One region of the Bacillus sp. SRL543 genome, then DNA from elsewhere that is predicted to be linked to it. Evidence: a T-box and tRNA genes for the amino acid it is inferred to sense, from the RefSeq annotation. Region 1 holds a T-box; the other holds one or more tRNA genes.
The links. A T-box is a leader RNA that pairs with one kind of tRNA and senses whether it is charged. The one in region 1 lies ahead of leuS (leucine--tRNA ligase), so its partner is inferred to be a tRNA-Leu.

Region 1 (4,432 bases):
AGCAGACGTTCTCACTGCGGCGGCCGGAGCGGCAGATAAATATATATTCCTTCTCATCATCAAAGTAGTCCATATTGGCAGGGATATCTCCCATCCTGATATGCTTGGCGCCGGGAATCATGCCCTGCCCCACTTCTTCGTCTTCCCTTACATCTACAAGCTCCAGCTTCTTGCCTTCCTTCAGCAATTGCTCAAGCTCTTCTGTTGTGATGATTTCAATGTTTTCCATCTATGACACCCTCTCTAGATTCGTCGATCCAATATGAATAGTATAAACACAGGAAGGAATATAAGGCAAAAAACAGCTTCCATTCCTGACAGCTTTTTCTCACCAGCCTTAACTTGCCCAAAAAATCCCCCGTTTCTCGTCGAAACAGGGGATCCCTTGCTTTAGTTGGCTACAATGTTGACAAGCTTTCCTGGTACGGCAATGACCTTGCGGATTGTTTTGCCTTCGATCTGCTCCTGGATTTTATCATCTTCCATCGCAATCTGCTCCAAGGCTTCACGCCCCGCATCGGAAGGCACCATAAGCTTCGCTTTGACCTTGCCGTTGACCTGGATGACGATTTCAACTTCATCATCCACCAATTTGGCTTCGTCATATGCCGGCCATGCTTCATATGAGATTGTGCCGCTGTGTCCAAGCTTTTCCCAAATCTCTTCCGCGATATGCGGAGCAATCGGCGACAGCATTTTCACAAATCCTTCCATATAGCTTACTGGCAGCGTCTCTGCTTTATATGCTTCATTGATGAATACCATCAGCTGTGAAATGGCAGTATTGAACCGCAGTCCTTCATAGTCTTCCGTTACCTTTTTGACTGTCTGATGGTAGGCTTTTTCCAGGCTTGACTCCGGCTCTGCATCCTTTATTCTGCTGTGCAGGCTTCCATCAGTGTCGATCAGCAGTCTCCACACACGGTCAAGGAAGCGGCGGGCTCCGTCGAGGCCGTTCGTTGACCAGGCAACAGAGGCTTCAAGCGGCCCCATGAACATTTCATACAGGCGCAGTGTGTCCGCACCATGCGATTCGACAATTTCATCAGGATTTACTACATTGCCTTTTGATTTGCTCATTTTTTCATTATTTTCACCAAGGATCATCCCCTGGTTGAATAGTTTCTGGAAAGGCTCCTTGGTAGAAACCACACCGATATCATACAGGAACTTATGCCAGAATCGTGCATACAGCAAGTGAAGCACTGCATGCTCGGCACCGCCGATATAAATATCAACCGGAAGCCATTCTTTCAGCAGATCGGCATCAGCAATCGCATTTTCGTTTTTAGGATCGATATAGCGCAGATAATACCAGCAGCTTCCCGCCCATTGCGGCATTGTATTCGTCTCGCGGCGCCCTTTTTTGCCTGTTTCAGGATCTGTCACATTAACCCACTCATCAATATTGGAGAGCGGTGATTCACCTGTTCCGGATGGCCTGATTTCCGTTGTCTTCGGAAGCATCAGCGGCAGCTCTGATTCCGGAACGGCAGTCATCGTGCCGTCTTCCCAGTGGATGATCGGAATCGGCTCTCCCCAATAGCGCTGGCGGCTGAACAGCCAGTCGCGGAGGCGGTATGTTACCTTCTTCGTCCCGATGCCCTTTTCTTCAAGCCATTCGATTGCTTTGGAAATGGCCTCTTCCTTCTGAAGACCGTCAAGGAATCCGGAGTTCACATGCTCTCCATCGCCTGTATACGCTTCTTTTTCGATATCACCGCCTGCGACAACTTCCTTGATCGGCAGGCTGAATTCTTTTGCAAACTCATAGTCACGCTCATCATGTGCAGGAACGGCCATGATGGCGCCCGTACCGTAGCTTGCCAGCACATAGTCGGCAATCCAGATCGGCATTCTTTCGCCGTTTACAGGGTTGATGGCATAAGCCCCAGTAAATACGCCTGTTTTTTCTTTTGCCAGATCTGTACGCTCCAGGTCGCTCTTGCTCTTCACTTTTTCAAGGTATGCTTCGACCGCCTCTGCTCTGTCTTCGGCCGTGATGCTTTCAACAAGTGAATGCTCTGGTGCAAGCACCGCATAAGTCGCGCCAAACAGCGTATCAGGACGGGTTGTAAAGACCGTGAAAGTGCCTTCATGGTTTTCAATGCTGAAGGTCACCTCTGCACCTTCAGAACGGCCGATCCAGTTCCTTTGCATATCCTTAAGGCTTTCAGGCCAGTCAAGCTCTTCCAAATCCTCAAGCAGCCGGTCGCCGTAGGCCGTGATTTTCAGCATCCATTGCTTCATCGGGCGGCGCTCCACCGGGTGGCCGCCGCGCTCGCTCTTGCCGTCGATTACTTCCTCATTGGCCAGAACTGTTCCAAGTGCCGGGCACCAGTTCACAGCCACTTCGTCAATATAGGCAAGCCCTTTTTCATACAGCTTTGTAAAAATCCATTGTGTCCATTTGTAATACTCGGGATCAGTCGTGCTGATTTCCCGGTCCCAGTCATATGAAAATCCAAGCGATTTGATCTGGCGGCGGAATGTATCGATATTTTTCTTTGTGAATTCTGCCGGGTCATTGCCTGTATCGAGTGCATACTGTTCTGCCGGAAGCCCGAAAGCATCCCAGCCCATTGGATGGAGTACATTATACCCCTGCATCCTTTTTACGCGGGACAGAATATCAGTCGCTGTATATCCTTCCGGGTGCCCGACATGAAGTCCGGCGCCTGATGGATAAGGGAACATATCAAGCGCATAAAAATTGCTTTTTCCCTTTTCATCGCCCATTTTAAATGTTTTGTTGGCATCCCAAGAACTTTGCCATTTCTTTTCAATCTCTCTGTGATTGAAGCTCATCGTGCTTTCCTCCTGTATAATACGAGATTTTCTTTTGGGGAAAGGTTTTGCCGGTCTGCTTTACAGCGAAAAAGACCATAAAAAAACCCCTCATCCCAAAATAGGGACGAGAGGATATGTATTCTCCCGCGGTACCACCCACATTAGCGGCATCGCCGCTCTCTTCATTCATCCTTAACGCGGAAAACGGCAGGCATTACTGTTGTTCACACCTGCAACTCAAAGGCGAGTTCATGACTGTCCCGGCTGGCTTGCACCTCCCGCCAGCTCTCTATTGAGCGGAACTCCATCATTACTATTCCTTATCATAGTTTTTACATAAAAATATATAAAGCTATTGTATTAAAATTCTCCTGTGTATGCAAGTATGCTCTTGAATAGGAAGAAATATACTTTTCAATGTATGCAGGTGCTTTACATCCGTGCATACAAGCATTTCAAGAACTTTAACGGAAAATAAATTTGGCATAAAAAAAGGATTTATTGGTAATGTTGTTTATTTTAATTATAACAAGGTGGGATTCACATTTTATGGGCTTGCAGAAAAGAGGCTTATTCAGCTACCGCGGCAGGATAGTGAAGGAATGTTTTTTAAAAACAGGAAGTCTTAGCCTTATTTTGGGGACCAGCAAGCCTTAAAATTAGCGGAGATATTCCGGTTAGGCTGCTGAATATGGCACGGATGGGTATATATAAGCGGAGAAATTCCGGTTAAGAGGAGCGAAGCTGCCCTTTTTCCTGTTTTTTGCACTAGTCTTGCAAATGAATGGTATATATTTCCTGAGCATTAAAGGTTTAGATAATAAAAAATCTCCTAATTGAAGAAGTAAGACAAATAAGGCGGTCGCAACACCTTAATACACTTCAACAATTAGGAGATGGTAAAATGCTCATTGATCATTTACCCAATTCTACTGTCGTTGAAAAGTGTTTGTGCCTATTAAAACTTGAAAATTTCCGAGACCCTTACCTTGACCACGGAGCCAAGAAATTGTTATCGGGTAAAGCCATCCTTTTATTCGTAGAAGCTTTCCTTCTATCAATCCGGGAGAATAATTTCATGGCTGTATCCTGCAGAAGCCAGGTTGGAAGTTTTTCAAGTTTCCGGTACAGAGTGGAGGAGTGGATTCCCTCAAGTTCTGTCAGTTCCTGCAGTTTATCCTTAGCCTTAAGGTTTTCCTCCAAATCCCAAAGGGATCCCCTTTGGCCGGGAGGCTTTCGGTAATTGACTCGACTGAAATCTCTTTACCGGAAAAGGCAGGCGAATGGGCGTATTCCTCAAAATCCAAAAATGGCGTTAAAATCCACTTGAAATTGGCCGTTCTGGATGAAAAAACTTATTATCCGGAAGATGCAATACTTTCCACAACAGGCGTTGCAGATAAGGAAGTATCCATTGATTTAGTAGTTGATAAGGATGCCACTTACGTAATGGATCGCGGGTATATCAACTACAGCCATTTCCATAATTGGATTGAGAGGAAAATCAATTTTGTCGTTCGTATTAAAGGAAATTCAAGGACCAAACTCCTCACGGAGCATTCGGTACCTTCCAACAGCCGAATTGTTAAGGATGCGGAGGTTGAAATCCACGATATCAAGAATGACCGGAAATTCCCTCTCA
Region 2 (4,432 bases), 840 kb from region 1:
ACAGCAGTATGATAATAACTTAAAAAGTCTTAATCATGGTTTTGGCAGAAGGAATTCAGGGAAAAGAAAAAGAGGATGCGTCAATTTGAAAGTTTCTGATGCTAAAACTATGTCCATGGGGGGATACATATGGCTAAAAGATTGATTCTTTTATCGCTGCTGTCTGCTGTTTTATTTGTATTGATTTCCTCATTCGAATTCGATGCAAAAAAGACAAATGCTAATGTAGAAGAGAAAAAAGACTATGTTTCTTTTGAATATAGAATTACAAAGGTAGAGGATGGCACGTATTACGGGAAATCAGCTGATGGGCTTGGCATATCATTTACATTGGATGATCTTGACCAGAACATCATCATTAAAAAAGAAGATACAGTGGTTTGTTATTTTGAAAAAGACAATATGAGGGACGGATTGGTCCGTGTCGAAAAGAAATAGCCAGTCGGTTGATTGGCTGTTTTTCTTTTGGCAAAATGATGCGGGTACCGTGTTTTTTTCAAAAATGAAGGGGTAATAGTTTAGTGGAGAAAAAATTTTAATGAAAGAGGCTGATCATATGGCAGACAATAAGAATAACGATGACCGCAATCAGTATTTCCAGGAGCGAGCCGGGACAGATGAAGCAAACTTCCACGTTGTGCCAGGTGATGAGGAAGGCTGGGCTGTAAAAAAAGAAGGCGAAGATGAGCCGGAATTAACAACCGGTTCCAAATCCGAAGCTGTGGACAAGGCTAAGGATATGGCGAAGGAAGCAGGTACAATGGCCATTATCCATAATGATGAAGGAAGGATAGAGGACCAGGAGAATTACCGCCAATAAGAATTAAAGGCTTCAGCCCAGGGCTGAAGCCTTTTTGTTGGAATGCGGGACCACTGTACTCGTTTTTAAAGAGGTAATATGCTATTCTAAAATAAAGTTTAAAATGCAAAGGGTGTCCATCATGAAAATAGTTTGCTTTGGTGATAGTCTAACCCGCGGAGTGTCATACCTAAAAGGGCGGCTGAGAATCTTAAAAAAGAACTATCCAGCTGTCCTTCAGGAGTTATTTCGAAATAATGGTGCAGGTGAAGCGGGGCCGCATGTTGAAGTGTTGAACAAAGGTGTCTTTAATGATAATTCGAATCTTCTGCTGTCACGGCTTGAACGGGATGTAACTGATGTGAAACCCGATTTTGCCATCATCAGCATCGGCGGCAATGATTGTAATTTTTCATGGGAAGAGGTTGCGCAAAATCCAGACAGTGAACATATTGCTTCAGTTCCGCTGGACAAGTATGCAGATAATCTCAGATGTATGATAGAGAAAGTGAAGAACAGCGGGATTACTCCAATCCTCCTGACCCTGCCTCCGCTTGATCCAGTCCGCTATTATGAGAATATTTCTGGCAAGTTCAGTTCACAAATCAGCAGCTGGATATGCAGAGTCGGCGGGATAGAGCACTGGCATGGGAAATATAATCAAAGTCTCAATAAAATTGCGGATGAACTGAATGTAATGAAAATAGATGTAAGATCTGCATTAAAACAGGCCGGAGATCTGACAGACTTAATTTCAGCCGATGGAATCCATCTGACCGAATGGGGATATAAGATCCTGGGGGCAGAGATATACAATTATCTATCCGCCCTCATGCAAACCGGGAATATGGATAATGCCTCATTGGCATCTGCATCAGAATAGGAAGGACGGCTGCCGGCTGGCCTTCTTCCTGAATTTTTTCATAGAAGTAATAGAAAAAAGCGATTTGCAGAAGCAAATCGCTTTTTTCGGTAAATCTTTTTATGCGGCTGAGAGGACTTGAACCTCCACGGGGTTGCCCCCACTAGAACCTGAATCTAGCGCGTCTGCCATTCCGCCACAACCGCTTACTAGCAACTGAATTTATTATAGCATAATAATTATGTTTGTACACTACTTTTTTAATAAATTTTCAAGAAAATTTATTGGATTTTATTTGCTTTTCTATTTCTGCATTCAGCAGTTCCTTCCCGCGGCCCTCGAGTGATCTGACATGCAGCAGTTCTTCGGCAAGGTCATGGAGGGATAGTATTTCAAACAATACCGCAGTTTCAGGAGAGATATGATGATGCTGGTCCGGATGCAGGTCAGCCAAGGGAATAAATTCTTTCTGTTCGCTGAACCACTGTGTGAGCGCATTTACTTTAGTCTGATAATCCTCTTCAGGTATAAATTCTTTATCCTTAAGGACGCGTGAGACGGTTTCCATGACCGGCATGATCGCAATATTTGTTTTCTGATCAAAGCTGAACCGGGATTTTGGCAAATAAAACAGATTGCCGATATGATAAATCAATTGGCGGAGAATGATCAATTTTTTATATTCAAGCCTGAAGCACCTTATTTCTTTACGGGTAAAACGGTGGAATCTCCATTCATCTTTCTGATATAAACATAATTTTTCAATTTTCTCCGTGTCCCTCGACAGGTTCTGAAAATCTTCTAGGAGCCTTGCTTTTTCAAAAGGAGAGCCGGACATGTGAGTAAATGACTTCAGCAGGATAGAAGAAGCTTTTTCGAATGCTGAGTCGATTCCCAGCATAATGGTCTTCGAATACTGCGGCGGCATGATGAAGATATTGACTAAAGACGAGACGACCAAGCCGGTGCAGGTTGTGCCGAGGCGGATAAAAAAGGATGCTGCATAATGATCATGGACAGTCGAAATCATGGCAGCTCCTGTCAGCACTGCAACAACCGTACCTTCGTGAAGTTTCAGTTTATGGCAGGCAATGATTGTGGCAAGCGAAACGAATGCATAAGAAAAAGGACTGTCGCCTAACAGGAAAGCAAAACAAACGGCAAAACCTGCCCCGATGGCAGAAGCAGGAAAGCGGATGAATGCCTTTCTGATTGAATCGGCAGCAGTCGGTTCAATTGTTACAATGGCAGTTATGACTGCGAACATGGCAGGCCAATCCAGCAAATGACAGATAAAGGCTGTCACAAAAACAGCAATCCCGGTTTTTACAATTCTCCCGCCAGCAAATTTAAATAGGAAAGGTTTCATTTTTTTGCCTTCTTTTACTGTATTATTTATTTTCATGATATATATATTATATCGCAAATATGATGCTCTATGGGGGAAGAAAAGATTCAGCTGGAATGCTGACTAATACAATAAGCATTGATTCAAGTGGATATGCAAAGAAAAAAGGAGAGAGGAGTGCCGCTATGCTCATTCATTTAGTTCCTAAAGATGATTTGGAGGCTCAGGGAATACGCTGGGTGCTGGAGTCCCATTTAAGCGGGGTTGATCTGCGGATTTGGAAAGATCAGACAGAGTTTCTTAATGGCATAGAATTTGATTCACCAGGACTTTCCATCATTAATATGGACAGCTGGGACCAGGGGGCCGGGGAAAAAGCGGAAGAGTTGAAGAATAAAAGAGTGCGCTGGCTCGGGATTTCCTCTGAAAGGATATTTCAGACAGCATACCGTGCACTGAAATATAAGGGTGAGGATGTGCTGTTCAGGCCATTTTCTTCTTCAGACCTGGTAAGGGCTGTCCAGCAGATCCGATTTGAACTCAGGAATAGGCCGGAGCAGGGGCAAACCAGGAAATCTGCCTCCCATGAACCTGGCTATCCAGATTTGTTCATCTCGAACGGGGAACAGGACAAGGGCCTTACAATGGCAGCGTTCCTTACCCCTAACAGCTCAGCTTTTCAGACATTGTACAGCAGATTATGCAGTCATACTTCCATTAAAGCAGGGAAAGTGTTCGCTTTGTCGGAGTTCGTTCTTTTTGTACGAACTTCTACGAATGGGAATGCTCAGGATGAGTTCCACTCATTTATGGCAGATTGGAAAAAAAGCTTTCCTGCCGCTCCCCTGGCTGTCATCGTACATATAACAAAGAAACCGCAATCGCTGAAGGATGCATACCAGCATGTGCGGATGCTGACCAAACTGATTTTTTTTGAAGGCTATGACATTATCATTTCAGAAAATCATTCTTCTTTAACAAAGGGAATGGACCCGCTCCTGACACCGGTCGAGCAGAGGGAATGGATAGAAATGCTTGAAAAAAGAGACGAAAAAGCTATTCGTTCCTGGTGTGAAAGAGAATTCCTTGCTCTGAAATCCCCATACCCGGATCCGGAGCTGGTCAGGGTCCGTCTGACAAGTGTGCTTGCACAGGCGAGAAGGTATATGAAAACCTATCAGCTTCAGTCTGAACTGCTGGAGGAAAACTATCACCATGTTTTTCAGAAGATAGTCCATCTGCCGACCATCCACCAGATTGTCAAGGAGCTTGAGCAATTTGCGGCCTTGCTTTTCATGGAATATAACCGCAAAGGAATGGATGATCCTGTCTCGGCTGCTGAAAAAGCCGAAGAACTGATAGAGTCAAATTACTGGATCGAAGGCTGGAACTTATCAGATTGTGCAGAATCGCTCGGAATGCA

Region 2: it encodes a tRNA-Leu, which carries the amino acid that the T-box ahead of leuS (leucine--tRNA ligase) is inferred to sense. The anticodon was not compared.

The regions. Positions count from the first base shown of each region.
Region 1 covers NZ_OZ481794.1:3,827,630-3,832,061, forward strand. The annotation lists gene AC4E8B_RS19510 (rhodanese-like domain-containing protein) at 1-229, opposite strand, end outside; gene leuS (leucine--tRNA ligase) at 391-2,808, opposite strand; T-box leader at 2,908-3,126, opposite strand; gene AC4E8B_RS19520 (IS4 family transposase) at 4,012-4,432, shown strand, end outside.
Region 2 covers NZ_OZ481794.1:2,988,517-2,992,948, reverse strand. The annotation lists gene AC4E8B_RS15325 (hypothetical protein) at 130-438, shown strand; gene AC4E8B_RS15320 (DUF2188 domain-containing protein) at 557-820, shown strand; gene AC4E8B_RS15315 (SGNH/GDSL hydrolase family protein) at 942-1,682, shown strand; tRNA gene AC4E8B_RS15310 (tRNA-Leu) at 1,785-1,867, opposite strand; gene AC4E8B_RS15305 (aromatic acid exporter family protein) at 1,933-3,030, opposite strand; gene AC4E8B_RS15300 (helix-turn-helix transcriptional regulator) at 3,195-4,432, shown strand, end outside.